DNA from 3 places in the Stenotrophomonas sp. SMYL41 genome. Region 2 is predicted to be linked to each of the others. Evidence: predicted binding sites of a transcription regulator. Region 2 holds the regulator's gene; each other region holds the start of a gene.
The links. Region 2 encodes HrcA, which represses chaperone genes, less so after heat shock. Its sites were predicted from a motif close to TTNGCACTCNNNNNNNNNGAGTGCNAA; they were not measured.

Region 1: a site for HrcA is predicted at 4,138-4,164, ahead of rpoH (RNA polymerase sigma factor RpoH). Genes of this name have one in related genera too.
Region 3: a site for HrcA is predicted at 2,908-2,934, ahead of V3B30_RS17570 (co-chaperone GroES). Genes of this name have one in related genera too.

Annotation. Positions count from the first base shown of each region.
Region 1 is NZ_JAWIRX010000010.1:37,038-44,739, reverse strand. Features, by position in the region: gene ung (uracil-DNA glycosylase) at 1-194, shown strand, start outside; gene V3B30_RS13115 (serine hydrolase domain-containing protein) at 232-1,767, opposite strand; gene V3B30_RS13110 (M56 family metallopeptidase) at 1,899-3,428, opposite strand; gene V3B30_RS13105 (BlaI/MecI/CopY family transcriptional regulator) at 3,425-3,817, opposite strand; gene rpoH (RNA polymerase sigma factor RpoH) at 4,176-5,051, shown strand; gene purD (phosphoribosylamine--glycine ligase) at 5,198-6,481, opposite strand; gene purH (bifunctional phosphoribosylaminoimidazolecarboxamide formyltransferase/IMP cyclohydrolase) at 6,543-7,702, opposite strand, start outside.
Region 2 is NZ_JAWIRX010000015.1:104,528-112,229, forward strand. Features, by position in the region: gene fur (ferric iron uptake transcriptional regulator) at 97-504, shown strand; gene V3B30_RS16905 (SGNH/GDSL hydrolase family protein) at 568-1,833, opposite strand; gene V3B30_RS16910 (LysR family transcriptional regulator) at 1,931-2,848, shown strand; gene recN (DNA repair protein RecN) at 2,933-4,594, opposite strand; gene hrcA (heat-inducible transcriptional repressor HrcA) at 4,710-5,774, shown strand; gene grpE (nucleotide exchange factor GrpE) at 5,838-6,353, shown strand; gene dnaK (molecular chaperone DnaK) at 6,510-7,702, shown strand, end outside.
Region 3 is NZ_JAWIRX010000017.1:3,035-10,736, forward strand. Features, by position in the region: gene V3B30_RS17555 (protein-disulfide reductase DsbD domain-containing protein) at 1-474, opposite strand, end outside; gene cutA (divalent-cation tolerance protein CutA) at 471-809, opposite strand; gene V3B30_RS17565 (endonuclease) at 878-2,668, opposite strand; gene V3B30_RS17570 (co-chaperone GroES) at 2,981-3,268, shown strand; gene groL (chaperonin GroEL) at 3,350-4,999, shown strand; gene V3B30_RS17580 (DUF6445 family protein) at 5,132-5,743, shown strand; gene V3B30_RS17585 (serine hydrolase domain-containing protein) at 5,793-6,956, opposite strand; gene V3B30_RS17590 (pepsin/retropepsin-like aspartic protease family protein) at 7,025-7,702, opposite strand, start outside.

The DNA.
Region 1 (7,702 bases), on a different contig from region 2:
GCGCCTACGCGCAGCAGAAGGGCAAGGTCATCGACACCCGCCGCCATCGCGTGCTGAAGTCGCCGCATCCGTCGCCGCTGTCGGCCCATCGCGGCTTCCTCGGCTGCCGCCATTTCTCGATGGCCAACGAGTACCTGCAGCGTCGCGGGCAGGCCCCGATCGACTGGTCGCTGCCGCCGCGTTCGGCACTCTGAGCGGGCCGGGCAGTAGCCCGGCGCCGCCAGCGATGGATCAATGGCCCGCTGCTGGCGCGATATCCGCGCGCCGATAGTAGGCACGCGCGCCTTCGGCGATCACGCTGAGGGCCTGGACCGTGCCGTCGCCACCACGGTGGAACAGCAGCTCTGCGCCCACGCTGCCGGCGAGGAAGCGAACAGGGGTCAGCGCCTGGAGCACGACGGCCTTATCCCGTCCTGGAAGGCGCAGTTCCAGTCCCGCTTGGCCTGCCTGTAGATCCAACGTCGTGGCTTCGAACCAGTCAGCGAGACCGCCGCGGACGTCCATCGGCAGCGCGCCATCGAGTACGAAGTGACCGCTGAAACCTGGGTAGCTGTCGCGCAGAAGCGCCGGGTCAAGCGTGCGGATGACTGGTTTGGCATTGTGGCCGAGTGCATCGGAAAGGGCATTGCGGATTTCCCCGCGCAGTGCGGGGCCGTTGTCGCCATTGGTCAGGATGACGAATCCATCGCCGCTCTCAGGGTAGCCTTCAATGCCGGCGTGATAGCTGTCATTGCTGCCGTTGTGGAAGAAACGGCGACTGGCGCCGGTGCCGGCCAGCTCCGGACCCAGGCCACGACCGGCCGGCGCCACTTCGCTGACCATCTGCAGGGCCAATGGCTGCGGCAGCCATCCATCCTTCGTGCGGATGCTGCGCAGCAGGGCTGCGACGAACAGGCCCATGTCGTTGGCGCTGGTCCACAGCCCGGACGCCGCCTGTTCTGGAAAGCTCTGCCAGCCGCGTGGCAGGGCCTCCGGCAGGCCCTTGTTGTCGTGCGCATGGGCAACGTTGCCGTAGCCGGCAGGCAAGGGATTCTGGTACCTGCTGCGGGACATGCCCAGTGGCGCGAACACCTCGCGACGTGCGACGTCGGCGAATGCTCTGCCGGTCAGGTCTTCGATCGCCAGCTGCACCACCATGTAGCCGCCACCGGAATAGTCGACCTGCTGGCCGGGCGCGTGGATCAGGCGTATCGGTTCATTCTTCGCAGGCGCCAGTCCATCCAGTGTCTGCAGCAAGGTCGGCAAGCGTTCGGCAGGCTGGTAGTCCTGGAAGCCATGCACATTGAAGCCGGCGGTGTGCGAGAGCAGCATGCGCAGGTTGATCTGCGGGTGCAGTCCCTGCGCATCGGCAGGCACATGCCAGCGACGCAGCCGAAGGTCGATGTTCTCTTCCAGCGAGACTGTGCCGGCGGCAACCAGCTTCAGGGTGGTTGCTACAGCGCCCATCTTGCTGACCGAGCCGACCGAGAACACGGTATCGGCATCCACCGCATCGCGCGTGCCCGCCTGGCGCAGGCCGAATCCAGCGGCGTATACCACCTGGCCATTCCGGATCACCGCAACGGCAGCGCCCGGTATCTTGTAGTGGGCGAGGCGTTCCTCGATCGACCACTGCGGCAGCGCGGCGCCCAGCTGCGCGGTGCTGGGGCGCAGGCCATGGGCCATTGCCTGGGCAAAGCGCGCAGGGTCTTCAGCACTGGCGTCAGTGGCCATCACGTGGAACGGAGTCAGGGAGACCAGCAGCGAACACAGCAACAGTCGGTTCATCATCGACATCCTTGCAGGAGTGGAAGAGCGGGCGGGATCGGCACACGCGTTGCCACGCACGCCTGCCGCGTCCGGTCGTTGCGGGTGGAACGGGTTGCCGCCGCAGCGCAGGAGGCGATGCGGCGGCGGCGTCAGCGTCGTTCGCGGCGGGCGCCCTGCGCCAGCAGGTAATCGCGCACGGCCGCGTTGCCAGCCTGGTTCAGCGGTGTCCGCCAGCGCCCCAGCCAGCCGTCGGCTTCCACGCCCAGGTTGATGTCGGCGCCGTGCGCGAGCAGGTACTGCACGGTGACCAGATGCCCTTCGCGCGAGGCATTGATCAGCGGCGTCTCGTCATAGGTCACGACCCGGTTGACGTCTGCACCGGCCTGCACCAGCTGCTCGACGATGGGTTGCAGGCCCAGCGCGGAGGCGACGATCAATGGATTGCCTTCGCCCAGCGCGGCACGATCGGGGTCGGCGCCCAGCTGCAGCAGGGCGTCGACCATCGCCGGATCGCGTGCGCGGATGGCCTGGATCAGCGCCGTGCCGTCGCCGAGCACGCGCGCATCGAGATCGACGCCGGCCGCCGCCAACGCGTGGACCTGCGCGACGTCATGCGTGCTGGCGGCCTGGAGCAGCGTGTTGACGCGCGTATCGGAGGAGCTGGCAACCGGTGGTGAGGCGAGTCGTGGTGAGACAGCCACCGCGGTGCCGGTGCAGGCCAGCAGAAGCAGCAGGCCCAGCATCAACAGGCTGCGGCGCCGGGGGGACTGCGACGCGGCGTCCAGCAGCTGATCGATGCGCTGCGCCAGCTGGCTGCGTGCACTGAACATGCCCAGTGCAAGTGTCGGTGCCTCTTCGCGCAGAGCCTGCAGCTGTTCGATGCTGGCCAGCAGCGAACCTGCATAGTCCAGCGGTTCGCGTGCCTGCATCGCAGCGCGTGCATCACAGGCCATTTCGCGCAGTACCGCCAGGCGTGCCTGGGCAAGGTGCAGGAGTGGATTCCACCAGAACAGTGCTGTTCCCGCCCGCAGCAGCGTGCTTGTCCACAGGTCGCGTCGATCCAGGTGTGCAACCTCGTGGCGGACGATGTCGCGCAGCACGTTGTTGTCCAGCCGTGCCAGCAAGGGGCGGGGCAGGAGGATCTGCGGGCGCCACAGGCCGACGACCATCGGCCCGTCGACGGCGCAGGTGGCGATCGTCACGTGGGCGGGCACGATGTCGGCCAGGACCGCGCGCAATCCGGCGGACGCCGGTTGCGCCAGCTGCCGCAGCCGGCGCGCGTGCAGCATCGCGTCCAGCAGGCGCATGCCCAGCCACAGGGTGCCCAGCAGCCAAAGCAGTGCAAGCACCGTCGGCAGGGTCTTCGGTAGTTCAACGTAGTAGATGTCGGGCTGCCGTCCGGCTTCGAAGATGGCCTCTTCCGTCGTTGCCCCTTCGCCGGGCATGGGGTGGAACGCGGCCGCGGGCGGTGCCGGTGCGGGCAGGGTGGTCGACCAGCCCGGGAGGAAGGCGCTGAGCGGCAACAGCAGTGCCACTGCCATCGCTGCTGTCAGCAGCCAGGAGCGTTGTTCGGCACTGAGGGCCCGCCGCCGTGCCAGCCACAGCGCTGGCAGCAGCACAACTGCGGACAACAGCAACTGCCGAAGGCCCAGTGCCATCGCCATGTCGATGAGGTTCATTCCTTCCTCCCGGCCCTGGCATCGCTGATGCGCTGCTGCAGTGCCTGCAGTTCGTTGCGGTCGATTTCGCGTTCGTCCACCAGGTGCTGTGCCAACACGTTCGGTGAGCCGTCGAAGAACTGATGCAGCAGATGGTCGAGCGCCTGCCGGCGGGCCTGCTCGCGGCTGAGCGTGGCGTGGTAGATGTAGGCGCGACCTTCCTGGCGATGACTGACGAAGCCTTTCTTCGCCAGCACGTTGAACATGGTCAGCACCGTGGTGTACGCGACCGGCTTGTGTTCGCCGAGCACATCCGCCACTTCGCGCACGGACGCTTCGCCCTTGTCCCAGAGGATGTCCAGGATGGCCTGCTCGGCGGGGGTGGGAGTCTGCGAGACAGGACGGGCCATGTGCTTCTACGTATGAATTAGTTGATGCATCGGAGCATGTCGCCGGATGGCTGTCAACGGGTTTCTTAGTAGTAAAGGGGGCGACCCTCAGCCTTCGGGCCTGAACACCCGGCAACGTCTCCAGGCCTGAATGGACCTCCAGGCTGGCCCGTTCAGCTCCGCTTGACCGGAAATCGCCGGTTTCCGGCAGTTAATTGATTGAATTCCAAGGGATTGTGAATCCCGAAAAGCGTGCTCGCCACTGTCATCAAATCGCGCTACGGTAGGGCTCTGTTTGGGACCAGTGTTGCATCAATAGGATGCCGGAACTTTTTCCTCCTTTAGCAGTCCAAATCCCGGACTGCTAAGATGGGTGCCTATGAGCCAGAACACCTCTACTGCCCTTGTGGCAAACAATCTCCCGATTCCCAGTGCGCTCGGTTCGCTGGACGCCTACATCGGTGCCGTGCACCAGATCCCGGTGCTGTCGGTCGATGACGAACAGGACCTGGCCCGTCGCTTCCGCGACGGCAACGATCTGGACGCTGCCCGCGAGCTGGTGCATTCGCACCTGCGCTTCGTGGTGCATGTGGCCCGCGGCTACAACGGCTACGGCCTTGCCCTGGGCGACCTGATCCAGGAAGGCAACATCGGCCTGATGAAGGCGGTCAAGCGCTTCGACCCGGACATGGGCGTGCGCCTGGTCTCCTTTGCCGTGCACTGGATCCGTGCCGAGATGCACGAGTTCATCCTGAAGAACTGGCGCATCGTGAAGGTCGCCACCACCAAGGCGCAGCGCAAGCTGTTCTTCAACCTGCGCAAGTCGAAGACGCGCCTGGGCTGGATGAACGCGGCTGAGGTCAGCGCGGTGGCGAAGGACCTGAACGTGTCCGAGCGCGAGGTCATGGAAATGGAGTCGCGCCTGTCCGGTCGCGATATCGGTTTCGATGCGCCGGCCGACGAGGACAACGAACACGCGCCGCCGTCGCCGGCTGCGTTCCTGGTCGCCAACGACGAAGACCCGTCGATGGCCTACGAACGTGCCGACAGTGAAGACAACCAGATGCAGCTGCTGCGCGAAGGCCTGGCCGAGCTGGATGCGCGTTCGCGCGACATCATCCGCCGCCGCTGGCTGGATGCCGACAGCAAGGTGACGCTGCAGGAGCTGGCCGACGAGTACGGCGTGTCGGCCGAGCGCATCCGCCAGGTCGAGGCGAACGCGCTGAAGAAAATGAAGGCGCTGTTCACCGCGTAAGGCGGGACGGCGTTGAAGCAATGAAAAGGCCCGGCACTGCCGGGCCTTTCTTTTCGGGTGTTCAATCCACGCATGGCGTGCATCTCCCCCTGCTGCAGAACCAGTAGATCCACGCGATGCGTGGATGTCCTGACGCCGCGCCTGCCTCACCCCTCGCGTGCGATCGCGCGCCAGCCGATGTCGTTGCGGTGGAATTCGTTGGCCCAGCTGACCTTGGCCACGCCGGCATAGGCGTTGGCCTGCGCGTCGCGCACGCTGTCGCCCAGCGCAGCCACGCACAGCACGCGGCCGCCGGCGCTCAGCACCTGGCCCTGCGCATCCAATGCCGTACCGGCATGGAACACCTTGGCACTGGCAGGCACCTCGTCCAGGCCGGAAATCACGTCACCGGTGATCGGCGATTCCGGGTACGGCCTGGCGGCCATCACCACGCCCAGCGACGGGCGCGCATCCCAGTGTGCTTCCACCTGGTCCAGGCGGCCATCGATGGCCGCTTCCACCAGCTCCACCAGATCCGACTGCAGGCGCAGCATCACCGGCTGGGTTTCCGGGTCGCCGAAGCGCACGTTGAATTCGATCACCTTCGGCGCGCCACTGGCGTCGATCATCAGGCCGGCGTAGAGGAAGCCGGTGAACGGGATACCGTCGGCAATCATGCCCTGCACGGTCGGGTTCACCACTTCGCGCATCACCCGCGCGTGCACCTCCGGCGTGACCACCGGGGCCGGCGAGTACGCACCCATGCCGCCGGTGTTGGGGCCGGTGTCGCCGTCGCCGACGCGCTTGTGGTCCTGCGAGGTGGCCATCGGCAGCGCATGCACGCCGTCCACCATCGAAATGAAGCTGGCTTCCTCGCCGTCGAGGAACTCTTCGATCACCACGCGGGCGCCGGCATCGCCGAACGCGTTGCCGGAGAGCATGTCACGCACCGCGTCTTCGGCCTCGGTCAAGCTCATCGCGACGATCACGCCCTTGCCGGCGGCGAGGCCATCGGCCTTGACCACGATCGGTGCGCCCTTCTCGCGCACGTACGCCAACGCAGCGTCCACGTCGCTGTGCACGGCGTAGAACGCGGTGGGGATGTTGTGGCGGGCCAGGAAATCCTTGGCGTAAGCCTTGCTGCCTTCCAGCTGCGCGGCAGCGGCGGTCGGCCCGAAGATGCGCAGGCCAGCGGCGCGGAAGCGGTCGACCACGCCGGCCACCAGCGGTACTTCCGGGCCGACCACGGTCAGCGCTACGCCCTCGGCCTGGGCCAGCGCCAGCAGGCCGTCGATGTCAGTGACTTTCACCGCCACGTTGCGGCACTTGCCTTCACTGGCGGTGCCGGCGTTGCCGGGCGCCACGATCACTTCAGTGACACGGGAGGACTGGGCCAGCTTCCATGCCAGGGCGTGTTCGCGGCCGCCGGAGCCGATGACGAGGATCTTCATGGGACAGGGTTCTCGGGTGCGGAAAAGAAAAGCCGGGCAGGGCCCGGCTTCGTAATGCGGATCAATGGCGGAAGTGGCGCACGCCGGTGAACACCATGGCCAGGCCATGTTCGTCGGCAGCGGCGATCACTTCGGCATCGCGCATCGAACCGCCCGGCTGGATGACCGCCTTGATGCCGGCGGCAGCGGCGGCGTCGATGCCGTCGCGGAATGGGAAGAATGCATCGGAGGCCATTACCGAACCCTCGACCACCAGGTTCGCGTCGGCGGCCTTGATGCCGGCGATGCGGGCCGAGTACACGCGGCTCATCTGGCCGGCGCCCACGCCAATCGTGCGGTTGTCCTTGGCGTAGACGATCGCGTTGGACTTCACGAACTTGGCGACCTTCCAGGCGAACAGCAGGTCGGTGAACTGCTTGTCGGTCGGCGCCAGCTTGCTCACCACCTTCAGTTCATCGCGGGTCATGCCGCGGTTGTCCGAGGACTGCAGCAGCAGGCCAGAGCCGACGCGCTTGCTGTCGAAGTTGTTCAGGCCGTCGCCGTGCGGGATGCGCAGCACGCGCACGTTGGCCTTCTTCTGCGCGTATTCCAGCGCGGCCGGCTCGTAGTCCGGGGCAATCAGGACTTCGACGAACTGGCGGTCCAGGATCACCTTGGCGGTGGCCGCGTCCAGCGGTTTGTTGAAAGCGATGATGCCGCCGAAGGCGCTGGTCGGGTCGGTGGCGTAGGCCAGCTCGTAGGCATCGCCGTTGCCGGCACCGACAGCCACGCCGCACGGGTTGGCGTGCTTGACGATGACGCAGGCCGGCGCGTCGAACTGGCGCACGCATTCCCACGCTGCATCGGCATCGGCCAGGTTGTTGTAGCTCAGTTCCTTGCCCTGCAGCTGCTGGAAGGTGGCCAGCGTGCCCGGCACCGGGTAGAGATCGCGGTAGAACGCGCCGCTCTGGTGCGGGTTCTCGCCGTAGCGCAGGTCCATCACCTTCACGAAGGTGGCGTTCATCTGTGCCGGGTACTCGGCACGCGCCGGTACCGCGGCGTCGGTGGCGGTGACGGCCGACAGGTAGTTGCTGATCGCCGCATCGTACTGGGCGACGCGGTTGAACGCGGCCACCGAGAACGCGAAGCGGGTGGTGGCCGACAGCTGGCCGTCGTTGGCGTCCAGCGAAGCCAGCAGTTCGGCGTACTGCGACGGATCGGTCGCCACCGCCACGCGGGCGA
Region 2 (7,702 bases):
GGCGGTTGGGGAAATCAAACCGATGATACACTCCCGGCGTGCCACCGCGACCCAATCCGAGGCAGCTGGCGCTAAATCGCCAATGAACGGAGACCTATGGAAACCCACGACCTGCGTAAAGTCGGCCTGAAGGTGACCCATCCGCGGATGCGGATCCTGGCGCTGCTCGAGCAGCGCAATGCCCAGCACCACATGACCGCCGAAGACATCTACCGCCAGCTGCTGGAGCATGGCGACGAGATCGGCCTGGCCACGGTGTACCGGGTGCTGACCCAGTTCGAGGCCGCCGGCCTCGTGCTCAAGCACAATTTCGAAGGTGGCCAGGCCGTCTACGAGCTGGACCGTGGTGGCCATCACGATCACATGGTCGACGTCGACAGCGGCAAGATCATCGAGTTCGAAAGCCACGAGATCGAGGAGCTGCAGCGCAAGATCGCAGCCGACCACGGTTACGAGCTGGAAGAGCATTCGCTGGTGCTGTACGTGCGCAAGAAGCGCAAGTAAGCGTTCCAGCCAGCTGGATGCGACCAAACCCCGGGCTTGCCCGGGGTTTTTCGTTGGGTGGGGTCAGATCCCTTTCCCAGGGGAAAGGGATCTGACCCCAGGGGTTTCGGATGCGCCCATCACCACCTCCAGATCCACCGCCTCGGCCATGGCCCGGTTACCCGCATCGCCCGGATGCAGGTGGTCGCCGGAGTCGTAGGCGGCGGCCATCCGTGACGGATCGGCCGGGTCGCGCAGCGCCGCATCCAGGTCGATCACCGCGTCGAACGGGCTGTCGCTGCGCAGCCAGACATTGAGCTGTTGGCGCAGGGCCTCCTTGTCCGGCTGGTAGTAGTCGTCCAGCGGCGTGCCGGGCAGGGCGCCGGCGAACGGCGTCAGGGTGGCGCCGAGGATGCGTAGACCCCGCCGATGGGCCCGTTCGGCCAGGGCGCGATAGCCGGCCTGCAGTTCGGCCAGGCTGGGCCGGGGCTGCGCGCGGGCAAAGGCGGTGCCGGGCCAGCTGATGTCGTTGATGCCGATCAGCACGATCACACTGGCCACGCCGGGCTGATCCAGTGCGTCGCGCTGCAGGCGGGCCAGAACCGACTCGCCCATGCCGTCGCGCAGCAGCCGGCCGCCGGAGATGCCGGCGTTGACCACCGCGACGCCCCGCGGTGCCAGGCGTGCAGCCAGGTGGTCGGTCCAGCGCTGGTCCTGGTCGAGGCTGGCGGTGGCGCCGTCGGTGATCGAATCGCCGATCACCACCACACTGCGCGCGCTGGCGGCGGCCTCGACCTCGATCCCGGTCAGGAACAGGCGTGCGGTCGTGGAACTGGCACCCTGAAGGTCGCGCGCGCGGGTCTGGTTGCCGCTGGCGATCCAGCTGGTCTGGCGCCCCTCCCAATGGAAGGTCTGCAATGGCATAGGCCCCGGCACAAAGACATTGACCTGCAACGCCTGGCGGTCTTCCGTGGCCATCGCCAGTGGATCGCTCAACCGTTCCTGACCGGGGCCGATCAGCACCCCGGGCTGGCCGTCGAAGCTGAGCGGCTGCGGGGAGGCGCCTGCGTGTGCGGCCACGCTGGCCGCCCCGATCCGCAGCGGCTGAGTGCCGTAGGCATTGCTCAGCCGCACCCGCAGCCGGGGCCCGCCCAGGCTGATGCGCGCAGTCTGGCGGAAGGTCTGGTCCTGCAGGGTGGCCGGAACCAGGGTCGGGAACAGGAAATCGGCGCCCCAGACCGGTTGCGGGCTGGCCTGCCAGCTGGCGACCCAGTGCGGGGCCGGAGCGGCACTGGCGGCGCTGGACAGGGCGATCAAGGCGGTCGCGGTGAGCTGGCTGAAGCGGTTCATCGGGCAATCCCGGGAGGAGGGAGTGCCATGGTGATTCTCCATCCATCTGTGAACTAGACTGCGCATGGATAATAACCTGTGAACTGGATTCACCAACATGGCGCGACCCGACATCAACCGATCCGGCGAACTGGAAGTGTTCGTGCGGGTGATCGAGACCGGTGGTTTTTCCGCTGCGGCCCGCACCCTGGACATGACGCCTTCGGCGGTAAGCAAGCTTGTGGCCCGGCTGGAGCATCGGCTGGGTACGCGCCTGCTGCAACGCTCCACCCGCCAGCTGCAGCTGACCCCGGAAGGCTGCGCGTTCTACGAACGTGGCCTGCGCGTTCTCGCCGACCTGGAGGAGGCCGAGCGTTGTGCCAGTGCCCATGCCGAGCCGCGCGGACGGCTGCGGGTCAACTCCAACGTGCCGTTCGGCCAGCATTTCCTGTTGCCGCTGCTCCCGGCGTTCCTGGAGCGCAACCCGCAGGTAGGCGTGGACCTGACCCTCAACGACGAGGTGATCGACCTGCTTGAGCAGCGCACCGACGTGGCGGTGCGGGCCGGCCCGCTGAAGAGCTCCAGCCTGGTGGCGCGGCGGCTCGGTGCGACGCGGATGATGATCGTGGCTGCGCCCGCCTACGCGCTGCGGCACGGGTTGCCGCGCACTGCCGAGGAGCTGCAGTCGCACAACCGGCTGGACATCGGCCATGCGCGCGCGATGCAGGGCTGGCCGCTGTTGCAGGACGGTCGCGAACGCATGCTGCTGCCCAGTGGCAATGCGCGCGCCAGCAACGGCGACGCGCTGCGCCAGCTGGTGCTGGCTGGGCTGGGCATGGCGCGGCTGGCAGCATTCCAGGTGCAACAGGATATTGCCGACGGGCGCTTGCTGCCGGTGCTGGAGGACGCCAACCCCGGTGACCTTGAAGAGGTGCACGCGGTGTTCCTGGGGCAGGGCGGCTACCTGCCGCTGCGGGTGCGTGCCTTCCTTGATTTCCTGGTGGAAACGGTGGACCTGGCGCGGCCACTGGGGTAAAGCAGGTAATGCCGGCCAGCGGCCGGCACTACCGCGCGGGTGCGTTGTAGATCCACGCCATGCGTGGAAGAACGCGTGCGGGCGTCAGACCTGCAGCAGCTTGCGGGCGGCGGCGCGCGCTTCCTTGCTCACTTCCACGCCGCCGAGCATGCGCGCCAGCTCTTCCTCACGCGCCTTGCTGTCCAGCTTTTCCACTGCGCTCTGGGTCATGCCTTCCACCGGGGCCTTGCTGACCCGGTAGTGGGCATGGCCCTTGGAGGCGACCTGCGGCAGGTGGGTCACGCACAGCACCTGGCGCTTCTCGCCAAGGGCGCGCAGCTTCTGGCCGACGATGTCCGCCACCGCGCCACCGATGCCGGAGTCGACTTCGTCGAACACCATGGTCGGCACCGCATCCAGATCCAGCGCGGCTACTTCGATGGCCAGCGAGATGCGCGACAGTTCGCCACCCGAGGCCACCTTGCGCAGGGCGCGTGGCGGCTGGCCGGCGTTGGCCGCCACCAGGAATTCCACGCGCTCGGCACCCTGCGGGTCGGGCTTGCCGGCGTCCTGCGGTTCCAGCTCGATCAGGAACTGGCCGCCGCCCATGCCCAGCTCGGCGATGATCCCGGTGGTGGTGGCCGACAGCTCGGCTGCGGCCTTGCGGCGGCTCTCACTGAGCACCTCGGCCTGCAGGCGCCAGGCCGCCGCGGCCTTGTCGATCTCGCCAGCCAGGCGCTGCAGTCGCTCGTCGGCGCCGCGCAGCTGCTCCACCTCGGCGTGCATGCGCTCGCGCTGCGCGCCCAGCTCGTCCATCGGCACGTGGTGCTTGCGGGCCAGATCATGCAGGCGGCCGAGGCGGCGCTCGTTCTCCTCGAACTGTTCCGGATCGGCGTCGAGGTCGTCATGCACGCGGTCCAGCAGCGACAGGGCTTCGTGCAGCTGGATCGAGGCGTTCTCGATCAGGCCGTCCACCTCGCCCAGGCGCGGGTCGTGTTCGATCAGGCGCGACAGTTCGTGGCGCACCTGCTGCAGCAGGTCCAGCGCGGAACTGCCGTCGTCGCCGTTGAGCTGGTTGCTGGCCGCCTGGCAGGCGCTCAGCAGGGCGCTGGCGTGGGCCTGGCGCCGGTGGCTGGCACCGAGTGCGACGATCGACTCCGGTTCCAGGTCCTCGCGGTCCAGTTCGCGCAGCTGGTGCTCCAGGAAGCCGATCCGGTCACTGACGTCGCCCTGCTGCGACAGCGCCAGCGATTCATCGACCAGCGCCTGCCAGGCCGCGGCGGCGCGGCGTACCTGGCGGCGCTCGTTCTCGTTGCCGGCATAGGCATCCAACAGGGCCAGCTGCGACGGGCGCGTCAGCAGGGCCTGCTGTTCGTGCTGGCCGTGGATCTCCACCAGCAACGCGGCCAGGTCGCCCAGCTGGGCCAGGGTCACCGGGCGGCCATTGATCCACGCCCGTGAACCGCCGTCGGCACGGATCACGCGGCGCAGCTGGCATTGTTCCTCGTCGTCCAGTTCGTTGTCGGCCAGCCACTGGCGCGCGGCCTGCAGCTGGTCCAGCGCGAACTCGGCCGAAAGCTCGGCGCGCGCGGCGCCGTGGCGGACCACGCCGCTGTCGGCGCGCAGGCCGGACAGGAAGCCCAGCGCGTCGACCATCAGCGACTTGCCGGCGCCGGTCTCGCCTGAAACCACGGTCATGCCTGGCCCGAACTCCAGTTCGGTGGCGCGGACGACGGCAAAATCCTTGATCGAAAGATGTCTGAGCATGGGTAAGGGGGTATCAGCAGCCGCGCAACGCTAGCACGCGGGCGAGGGAGGTCCAATGACTTGCCAAGGTGATGCGCCGCCATTATCTAGTGTCCGTGTCTCACAGGTTGATTCCATGCACGGTTCTCCCGACCAGCTTGCCCCGCGTGCGCGCCATCTGCTGCGCACGTTGATTGCGCGTTACATCCAGGACGGTGAGCCGGTCGGCTCGCAGACGCTGGCGCGCGTGGCCGGCCTGGAGGTCAGCCCGGCCACCATCCGCAACATCCTCGGCGACCTGGAAGACCTGGGGCTGCTGGCCTCGCCGCATACCTCGGCCGGGCGCATCCCGACCGCGCATGGTTACCGGGTGTTCGTCGACAGCCTGCTGCAGATGCAGCCGCCGGGCGAAGGCGAGCTGGCCCGGTTGCGCCAGGAACTCGCCGGCGGCGGCAGCACCCAGGCCCTGCTCGGCAGCGCCTCGGAGCTGCTGTCGGCGATGAGCCACTTCGTCGGCGTGGTCAGCGCGCCGCGACGCGAGCAGTTCGCCTTCCGCCAGATCGATTTCGTGGCGCTGGACGGGCGCCGGGTGCTGGCCATCCTGGTGTTTGCCGACAACGAGGTGCAGAACCGGGTCATCGAGACCCGGCAGGAATTCGCGCCGGGCCAGCTGGAACAGGTCGCCAACTACCTCAATGCCCATTTCGCCGGCCTGCCGATGGCCGAGATCCGCACCCGCCTGCTGCTGGAGCTGCGCGATGCCCGTTCCGAGTTGGAGCAGCTGCTGGCGCACAGCATCGAGCTGGCCGAGCAGGCCCTGCAGCCGGCCGCCGACGACATGCTGGTGGCCGGCCAGACCCGGCTGATGGGGGTGCAGGACCTGTCCGACCTGGAGCGCCTGCGCGAGCTGTTCGAGCTGTTCTCCAGCAAGCGCGAGATCCTTCAGCTGCTGGAGCGGACCATCCAGGCGCCGGGCGTGCGCATCTTCATCGGCGAAGAGACCGGGATGATGCCGCTGCAGGGCGTCTCGCTGGTCACCGCCCCGTACACCGCCAATGGCCAGGTACTGGGCGTGCTGGGCGTGATCGGCCCCAAGCGGATGGCCTACGACCGCATGATCCCGCTGGTCCAGGCCACCGCCGATGTGCTCGGCGCGGCCTTTTCGCCGGCCGGGCGCACTCCCGGAACATCCGACGCTTGAAACGCAGCATCCCGCCCACACTAGGGTGGGTGGAGGCGGGCTGTGACCGCCAGGGACCCAGACATGAACCACGAAAACCCCGATATCGAATCCCAGCAGAGCGCGGCCGATGCAGCGGCTGCGGCCGGCGTCAGTGACGAAGTGGAGCGCCTGCGCGCCGAAATCGAGCAGATCAAGGCCGATGCGCTGCGTGAGCGCGCCGACCTCGAGAACCAGCGCAAGCGCGTTGCCCGTGACATCGAACAGGCCCGCAAGTTCGCCAACGAGAAGCTGCTGGGCGAGCTGCTGCCGGTATTCGACAGCCTGGACGCGGGCCTGAAGGCGGCTGGCGATGACCCGCATCCGCTGCGCGAGGGCCTGGAGCTGACCTACAAGCAGCTGCTGAAGGTCGCTGCCGACAACGGCCTGGTCCTGCTGGACCCGATCGGCCAGCCGTTCAACCCGGAACACCACCAGGCGATCAGCCAGGTGCCGACCCCGGGCGCTGCCCCGGGCAGCGTGGTGACCGTGTTCCAGAAGGGTTACCTGCTCAACGAGCGCCTGCTGCGGCCGGCGCTGGTGGTGGTGGCCGCCGATTGATCGGCCGTGCCGGGCCATGCCCGGCAAGGTTTTCCAAGCGCTGAACACAGCGTTCGGGAGATGGCTTGAATGTTCCACGAGCCTCCCCCACATCGTATTCATCCACCGGCCGAACGGCCGGACTGACCCCAACAAGCATCCTCAGGAGTCTCCCCCATGGGCAAGATCATTGGTATCGACCTCGGCACCACCAACTCGTGCGTGGCGATCATGGACGGCGGCAAGGCCCGCGTCATCGAGAATTCGGAAGGCGATCGCACCACCCCGTCGATCGTCGCCTACACCAAGGACGGCGAAGTCCTGGTCGGCGCCTCGGCCAAGCGCCAGGCCGTCACCAACCCGAAGAACACCTTCTACGCGGTGAAGCGCCTGATCGGCCGCAAGTTCACCGACGCCGAAGTGCAGAAGGACATCGCCCACGTCCCGTACAGCATCCTCGCCCATGACAATGGCGACGCCTGGGTGGCCACCAGCGACGGCAAGAAGATGGCCCCGCAGGAAATCTCGGCCAAGGTGCTGGAGAAGATGAAGAAGACCGCCGAGGACTTCCTCGGTGAGAAGGTCACCGAGGCGGTCATCACCGTGCCGGCCTACTTCAACGACAGCCAGCGCCAGGCGACCAAGGACGCAGGCCGCATCGCCGGCCTGGACGTCAAGCGCATCATCAACGAGCCGACCGCGGCTGCGCTGGCCTATGGCCTGGACAAGGGCGACAACAAGGATCGCAAGATCGTGGTGTACGACCTGGGCGGCGGCACCTTCGACGTCTCGGTGATCGAGATCGCCAACGTCGACGGCGAGAAGCAGTTCGAAGTGCTGGCGACCAACGGCGACACCTTCCTGGGTGGCGAAGACTTCGACAACCGCGTCATCGAGTACCTGGTTGAAGAATTCAACAAGGACCAGGGCATCGACCTGCGCAAGGATCCGCTGGCCCTGCAGCGCCTGAAGGACGCCGCCGAGCGCGCCAAGATCGAGCTGTCCAGCGCCCAGCAGACCGAAGTGAACCTGCCGTACGTCACCGCTGACGCGTCGGGTCCGAAGCACCTGAACATCAAGCTGACCCGCGCCAAGCTGGAAGCGCTGGTGGACGACCTGATCAAGAAGTCGATCGAGCCGTGCCGCGTCGCCCTGAACGATGCCGGCCTGCGTTCGAGCGACATCAGCGAAGTGATCCTGGTCGGTGGCCAGACCCGCATGCCGAAGGTGCAGCAGGCGGTGACCGAGTTCTTCGGCAAGGAACCGCGCAAGGACGTCAACCCGGACGAGGCCGTGGCACTGGGTGCTGCGATCCAGGGCGGCGTGCTCGGCGGCGACGTCAAGGACGTGCTGCTGCTGGACGTGACCCC
Region 3 (7,702 bases), on a different contig from region 2:
ACCGGCACGCGCGGCAGGCACCGCGGCTGCCGCGCCGGCGCCCGGCAGGGTGACCTGCACCACGCGCTTCTGCGGCGGGTAGCAGACACCGGCGTCGGCACAGCCCTGGTAACGCACTTCCAGGCTGATGGTGCCGGCAGCGTCGGTCGGTGTGCCTGGCAGGGTGGCCTGCAGGCGCTCGCGATAGGTCTCGACCTCGCCGAAGAAATCGTCGTGGTGCTTGTCGCCCTTGGGCATCTGCAGCGCGCCGGCATTGAAGGCCGGGTCGGCCTTGACGCTGGTGCGGTGGCGATACAGGTAATAGCCCGGCGCGATCTTGAACCGCAGTTGCACCTGGCCCCGTTCGGGTGCACTGGCGGTCAGTGCGAACGCCTGGTCCACCGGCAGCAGGTCCTTCTCATCCAGCGCGAAAGCCGGCAGCGAGAGCCACAACAGGGCGCACAAGGCGGCGCCGCGCGCAAACAGAGTCTTCAATCAGTGTCCTCCCGGGTCTGTGCCCGGATCCAGTCGAGATACGCCGGCAGGCCGGCCCGGGTTTCGACCGCGATGCACTCCGGGAGTTCATACGGATGCAGTTCGACGATCCGGGCAATCGCGTCATCGACGCGGCTCGCGGTGGTTTTCACCAGCAGCTGCAGTTCGGCGTCGGTGCTCACCTCGCCCTGCCAGCGGTAGGTCGACTGCGCGCCATCGAGGCGGGTGACGCACGCGGCCAGGCGCTCGCCGACCAGCGCGTGCGCGATGCGCTCGGCACTGGCCCGGTCCGGGCAGGTGGTCAACAGCAGCAGGACAGGATCGACGGTCGACATGACCGTCGAGTATAGGGCCGCCGCCGGGTCAGGGCCCGGCGGCGGCAGTGGACCGCTGCGTTGCGCGGTCAGTTGGCCAGCTGGCAGGTCGCCGGCTTGGCCGAGGTGAACAGGGCCGGGGTCGCCCACTCGGGATGGTCGATGAATGGGTTTCGGTTGCCCTGGAAGCTGTAGATCACGTCGTTACGGGCGCGTTCTGCAGCACTCGGCGGGTCGGCCAGATGCCAGTCGATCAACGTCGACAGCAGCCCCATGTAGGCCGGCGAGCTGCTGGTCTTGACGATCTTGCTGCGGTCATCGGTCAGCTCCAGGTCCGGCTCGGACTGTCCCGTGGCCGCATCCTTGCCGCCCTCGTAGCGGATCGCCATGTACAGCACCGCACGCGCCATGTCGCCCTTGCGTGCACCCCACACTTCAAAGGTGCCACCGTTGCCGTCCGGGGTGCGAACCCAGTTCGAATTGCCCGGATAGCCGCCGCTGCCGCCACCCTGGCCGTTGTTGGCCTCGGTGGCGCGCTCGCCGCAGTTGGCGTCGCACTTGCCGAACGGCTTGTTGCCACGGTCGGCGTTCCACTGCGCGTCGGTCAGGTACAGCATGTGGGTGTCGGTGTAGGGCGCGTACGGCAGGCCCTTGTCACCGGTGGTGGTGGCAAAGCCCAGCGAGTTCGGCCAGGTGTGCTCGCGGTTGTACTTCAGGCCACCGCCGCTGCCGGCGCGATCGGTCACCTTGGCGTAGCTGCGGTTGCGGTAGGCATCCAGGATCCTGCCGGCATTGTTCGGATCCTCGTCGGCGATTTCCAGGATGGTCCAGGTGCTGGTGCCCGAGCCGCTGTACGGGTAGGCGGTGTGGCCCTTGATGGTGGCGTGCAGCGAGCAGCGCAGCTGGCTGGGGCTGCTGGTGTTGACCTTGGAGTAGTAACCGGCCGGCACGCCCGGGTTGCCCGGGTCCGGATTGCCGCCGGTGCTGGCTACGGTGAAGGCGATGCGGCTGTCGGCGGCCGGATGCGCGCCCTGCAGGTCGGTGATGCGCGCGGCACGGATGTCGAAGCGGCAGGCCTCACCCGCCACCAGCGCGGTGTTGGTGGACAGCTTCACGCTGCGGCCGCTGGCCGGGAAGGTCAGCGGCACGCTGCCGGAGGTGCCGCAGCTCAGGGCGAAGGCGCCACTGGCCAGGTTCACCGTCTCGCTGAACACCACTTCCAGGTCGGCGGCGGCCGGGAAGGTGCCGCTGCCCTGCGCCGGGGTGGTGGTGGAGACCGACGGCGGCGTGTTCGGGCCCGGGGTGCTGCCACCACTGAAGGTCTGGCCGTTGTTGCAGCTGCCAAACGTCTGCGTGGCCGACTCGGCCCAGGTGAAGTGGGCGTACTGGCTGCCGCTGCCGGTCAGCTGCAGCGAGGTGCCCGCCGCGGTGCTGTTGGTTTCGGCCACCGGGATATTCTGGCTGGTCATGCCGGCGGCAGGGCCAGCGGAGGCGGTGATGGCGCCCTCGTAGCTGAGGAACTGGACCACCTTGCCGCTGGCATCGACCAGGGCAATGCCGTCGTTCGCGCCGTTCTGCAGGCCGTTGGTCGGGTAGTTGACCACGGCGATGGTCGCGCTGCCGCAGCCTGCGGCGCTACCGGCAGGCACCGGGTTGTTGGCGTAGACCACGGCCGCCGACGGATTGCTGCCGTTGTAGAGGTACAGGCGGTAGCCGGACAGGTCCTCACCTGCGGTGGCCACGACCTCGATCGCTTCGCCGACGTCACCGGCGGCGGTGCTGTCGTCGTAGTGCAGTTCATTGATGAAGACCTCGGCCTGGGCCGGCGCAGCGGCCAGGGCCAGCAGGCAGGCGGCGGCAAGCGGGGACAGCAATCGCATCGACTACTCCTTGTGATTGGGAATGCGCGGCCGAGCCTAAGGCCGATCCAGTGACACTTTGTCGTAAATGAACGTCAGATATCTGACAGTGCGACGCTGGTCACTGAATCTGGCCGGATCCGCTGCGTCGCCGCATGAGCGAGGCGGAAAAATTTTTTCGCCTCCCGCCCTTGAAAGGGGATCGGTGGGCTCCATCTCTGCCCTGCTCCCGACGTTGTCGGGTTTCTTCACGTGCGGTTCTGGCACTCGCCATGAGCGAGTGCTAACATCGCCGGACTTTTTCAGACCAATCAATAACTTAAGAGGTCTCTTATGAGCATCAAGCCGCTGCACGACCGCGTTGTGGTCAAGCCGATCGAAGCCGACGAAATCTCCGCCGGTGGCATCGTCATTCCGGATTCGGCCAAGGAAAAGTCCACCAAGGGTGAAGTCGTGGCCGTTGGCCCGGGCAAGCCGCTGGACAACGGCAGCGTGCGCGCTCCGTCGCTGAAGGTCGGCGACAAGGTCATCTACGGCCAGTACGCCGGCAGCTCGTACAAGAGCGAAGGCGTCGAGTACAAGGTCCTGCGCGAAGACGACGTGCTCGCCGTCATCGGCTGAGCTTCGGCGCGACCTGCTTTCCTGTAAGACATCCCTTTTCGTTGCCGGGCCCGGCCCGGTGCAAACATCGAGGTAATCGCAATGGCTGCCAAGGATATTCGTTTCGGTGAAGACGCCCGTTCGCGCATGGTGCGCGGCGTCAACGTTCTCGCCAATGCCGTCAAGGCCACCCTGGGCCCGAAGGGCCGCAACGTCGTGCTGGAAAAGAGCTTCGGCGCACCGACCATCACCAAGGACGGCGTCTCCGTCGCCAAGGAAATCGAACTGGCTGACAAGTTCGAGAACATGGGCGCGCAGATGGTGAAGGAAGTCGCTTCGCGCACCAACGACGACGCCGGCGACGGCACCACCACCGCCACCGTGCTGGCCCAGGCCCTGATCCGCGAAGGCGCCAAGGCCGTGGCTGCCGGCATGAACCCGATGGACCTCAAGCGCGGTATCGACAAGGCCGTCGTGGCCGCCGTCTCCGAGCTGAAGAACATCTCCAAGCCGACCGCCGACGACAAGGCAATTGCCCAGGTCGGCACCATCTCGGCCAACTCGGACGAGTCGATCGGCCAGATCATCGCCGACGCGATGAAGGAAGTCGGCAAGGAAGGCGTGATCACCGTTGAAGAAGGCTCGGGCCTGGACAACGAGCTGGACGTGGTCAAAGGCATGCAGTTCGACCGCGGCTACCTGTCCCCGTACTTCATCAACAACCAGCAGTCGCAGACCGCTGACCTGGATGACCCGTACATCCTGCTGCACGACAAGAAGATCTCCAACGTCCGTGACCTGCTGCCGGTGCTGGAAGGCGTCGCCAAGGCCGGCAAGCCGCTGCTGATCGTGGCCGAGGAAGTCGAAGGCGAAGCGCTGGCGACCCTGGTGGTCAACACCATCCGTGGCATCGTCAAGGTCGTGGCCGTCAAGGCGCCGGGCTTCGGCGACCGTCGCAAGGCGATGCTGGAAGACATGGCCGTGCTGACCGGCGGCACCGTGATCTCCGAAGAAGTCGGCCTGTCGCTGGAAAAGGCCACCATCAAGGACCTGGGCCGCGCCAAGAAGGTGCAGGTTTCCAAGGAAAACACCACCATCATCGATGGCGTGGGTGACAAGGCTGCCGTCGATGCACGCGTCGGCCAGATCAAGACCCAGATCCAGGACACCTCCTCCGACTACGATCGCGAGAAGCTGCAGGAACGCGTGGCCAAGCTGGCCGGCGGCGTTGCCGTGATCAAGGTCGGCGCGTCGACCGAAATCGAAATGAAGGAAAAGAAGGATCGCGTCGACGACGCCCTGCACGCCACCCGTGCAGCCGTTGAAGAAGGCGTGGTCCCGGGCGGCGGCGTTGCCCTGGTCCGTGCGGTCACCGCACTGGCCGGCCTGAAGGGTGCCAACGAAGACCAGAACCACGGCATCCAGATCGCCCTGCGCGCGATGGAAGCCCCGCTGCGCGAAATCGTGGCCAACGCCGGTGAAGAGCCGTCGGTCATCATCAACAAGGTCAAGGAAGGCACCGGCAGCTTCGGCTACAACGCCGCCACCGGCGAGTTCGGCGACATGCTGCAGTTCGGCATCCTGGACCCGACCAAGGTGACCCGTTCCGCACTGCAGAACGCTGCCTCGATCGCTGGCCTGATGATCACCACCGAAGCCATGGTTGCCGAAGCTCCGAAGAAGGACGAGCCGGCCATGGGCGGCGCCGGTGGCATGGGCGGCATGGGTGGCATGGGCGGCATGGACTTCTAAGTCCACGCCCCCGGCGGTCGTTGCCGACCCTGGTCGGCGCGCCGTCCCGATGTAAAGAAAAACCCCGCCGCAAGGCGGGGTTTTTCGTTGCCCGGTTGCCGCCGCCGCAGCGCATCGCTACGCTCGGTGGCCATGCCTACCTCGTTCATCATCGTCGACGACTTCCTTTCTCCTGCCGATGCGCAGGGGCTGCGCCAGGCGGCGCTGGGCCTGACCTATCCCGTGCAGGAGGGCGCGTTCCCCGGCCGCAATTCGCAGCAGCGGCTGGATCTGGATGGACTGTCCGGTGCGGTCTCGCGGCTGGTCAACGAACCGCTGCGGCCGGTCAACCCGCTGCAGTCGCACGGCAAGTTCCGGATCACCCTGGCCGGTGATACCGGCCGCGCCAAGGTACATGCCGATCACTCGCACTGGTCGGGCATCCTCTACCTGAGTGCACCGGAGCACTGCGAGGGCGGCACCGAGTTCTTCCGCCACCGCCGCACCGGCACCGAGCGCATGGCCCTGGATGCAGCGGAGCTGGCCGCGTTGGGCTATGCAAACGGTGGCGACATGCATCGCGACATCATCGAGCGCGACAGCAACGACGACAGCCAGTGGGAAATGACCATGCGCATCCCGATGCGCTTCAACCGGCTGGTGCTGCTGCGGCCCTGGTTCTGGCACACCGCCGGGCCAGCGTTCGGCGACTGCCTGGAGAATGGCCGGCTGGTGTACCTGATGTTCTTCGAGCAGGCGCGCTGAGCGAGGCAACCATCCACGCTGCGCTCGCCACGCAGGCATCATCGCGCCGTCATTCGACGAATGCCTTCGCCGCGCCGTATTCCCACTGCCATGGCACGCCGGTATCGCCCAGCACGAACGCCACCAGCGCGGGGAAGGTGGCCTCCGCCCGTACATCGTTGCCCAGGATCACCACGCAGCGCTTGTACCGCTCGATGCACACCAGCGTGTTGCCGACCGCGTCATCGTGGCCGCCCTTGTAGAAACCTGCGCCCTGCGAGCCGCGGAAGGTCACCACGCCCAGGCCTGCGGCCAGATCCCTGTGTTGCTGCGCCGCGGGCAGCTCCGGTTGCAGCGTGGGGAACTGGCTGGTGGTGGTGATCGGCAGCTGCGGCCGCACCAGCTCGTTGCGCATTGAAGCCGACAGTCCTTCACCGCGCACATAGCCAGCCACAAAGCGGGCCATGTCGGCAATGGTGGTATCCATCGATCCCGCTGCACGTACCCGGCTGCGCTCGTCGTGCGGCTCGGCCGTACCTTCCGCAGTCCAGCCATCGGCCAGGTTGCCGGCAAAATCGCTACGCCACGTCATGCTGGTCCGCGTCATGCCGAAGCGATCGAATACGCGCTGCTGCATCAACGCCCCCACATCCTCGCCAAGTCGCCCGCGCTCGATCACGAACTGCAGCAGGATCAGTCCTTCCCCGGAGTACGCGTAGCGGCTGCCGGGGTCGAAGTGGAACTTCAAGCGGCCATCCGGCTCGAGAAAGCCGAAGTTGGCAAAGCCGCTGGCGTGGTTCAGCAGCCGTCGCGGCGTGAGCTGGCGCCAGCGCGCATCACCGGCCAGCACGCTGTAGTCGGCGTACTTCTTCGGTTCGGGCGGGTAGTCTGGCAGCGGCATGTCCAGCGCGGTGGCGATGCTGGCATCCAGATCGATCACTCCGTTCTGGGCGAGCTGTGCGACCAGGTGGCCGAAGGCCATCTTGGTCAGCGATGCGGCGTACATCACGGTGTCGGTGCGCAGCGGTTCGCCTGCGGCGTTGCGTTCACCGTAGGCGGCCACGTGCATCACCTTGCCGCCATCGATCACCGCCAGCGCCATGCCGCGCGCATGGGCCGCCTGCATCAGGCGCCGTGCTTCGGCGTCAATGCGGTCGGGCGAGGGTACGGGAGGCGGTGCGGCCAGGATCGCCATCGGGAACAGGCTCAGCAAGAACAGGACGGCACGGCGCATGCGTGGAACTCCCGGCTGGACGTGGCGCGATGCTACGCCAGCCCGCTGCCGGCGTCATGGCCCTGGGGTCAGCTGGACACCGGCGGGCGCAGGCAGATCCGTGCGGCACCCTCACCGATGTCCACCTGGCCGCCGCGCATCGCATCGGCACCGAGGATCAGCGCCGGCCGCGCCTCCAGGCCGATCGCCTTGAACACCGGCAGTTCACTGATCCGGACTTCCATCGGCGCATGCTGCCAGCCGCTGCCGGTCATCCCGGGCAAGGTGTACAGCCAGGTGGCCTGCGCACCGCCGCCCAGCCCTTCGGTGCCCTTTTCGCGCATGCGTACCCGTGCGTCGCTGCCGTCGGTGCGCAGCCCCAATGCGCGAGCCGCTTCGGCGTTGAGAACAGTCTGCGCTGCGCCGGTGTCGACCACGGCAATGGCCTCCACGCCCGGCGTACCCAGTGCCAGTGTGATGAAGCCGAACTGGCGCAGGCCGGCGGTGCGCCCGGGCAGCGCATTGGGCTGGCAACCCGGTCCTTCCAGGCTCAATTGGCCGGGCGTCCACAGCGCCAGGCGATTGCCGCCGAAGTCCCAACGCGTGTCCCAGCGTCCGGTCAGGTCATTGCCGATCAAGCCGTCGATGGCCGGATCATCGTCCTTGGACAGCGACGACAGGTCGACCTGCATGCCACGGGCCTGCAGCTGCCAGCTGCCCAGCTGCCAGGACGTGCTGCGCGTGCGCTGCAATCGGGCCGCCTTCGC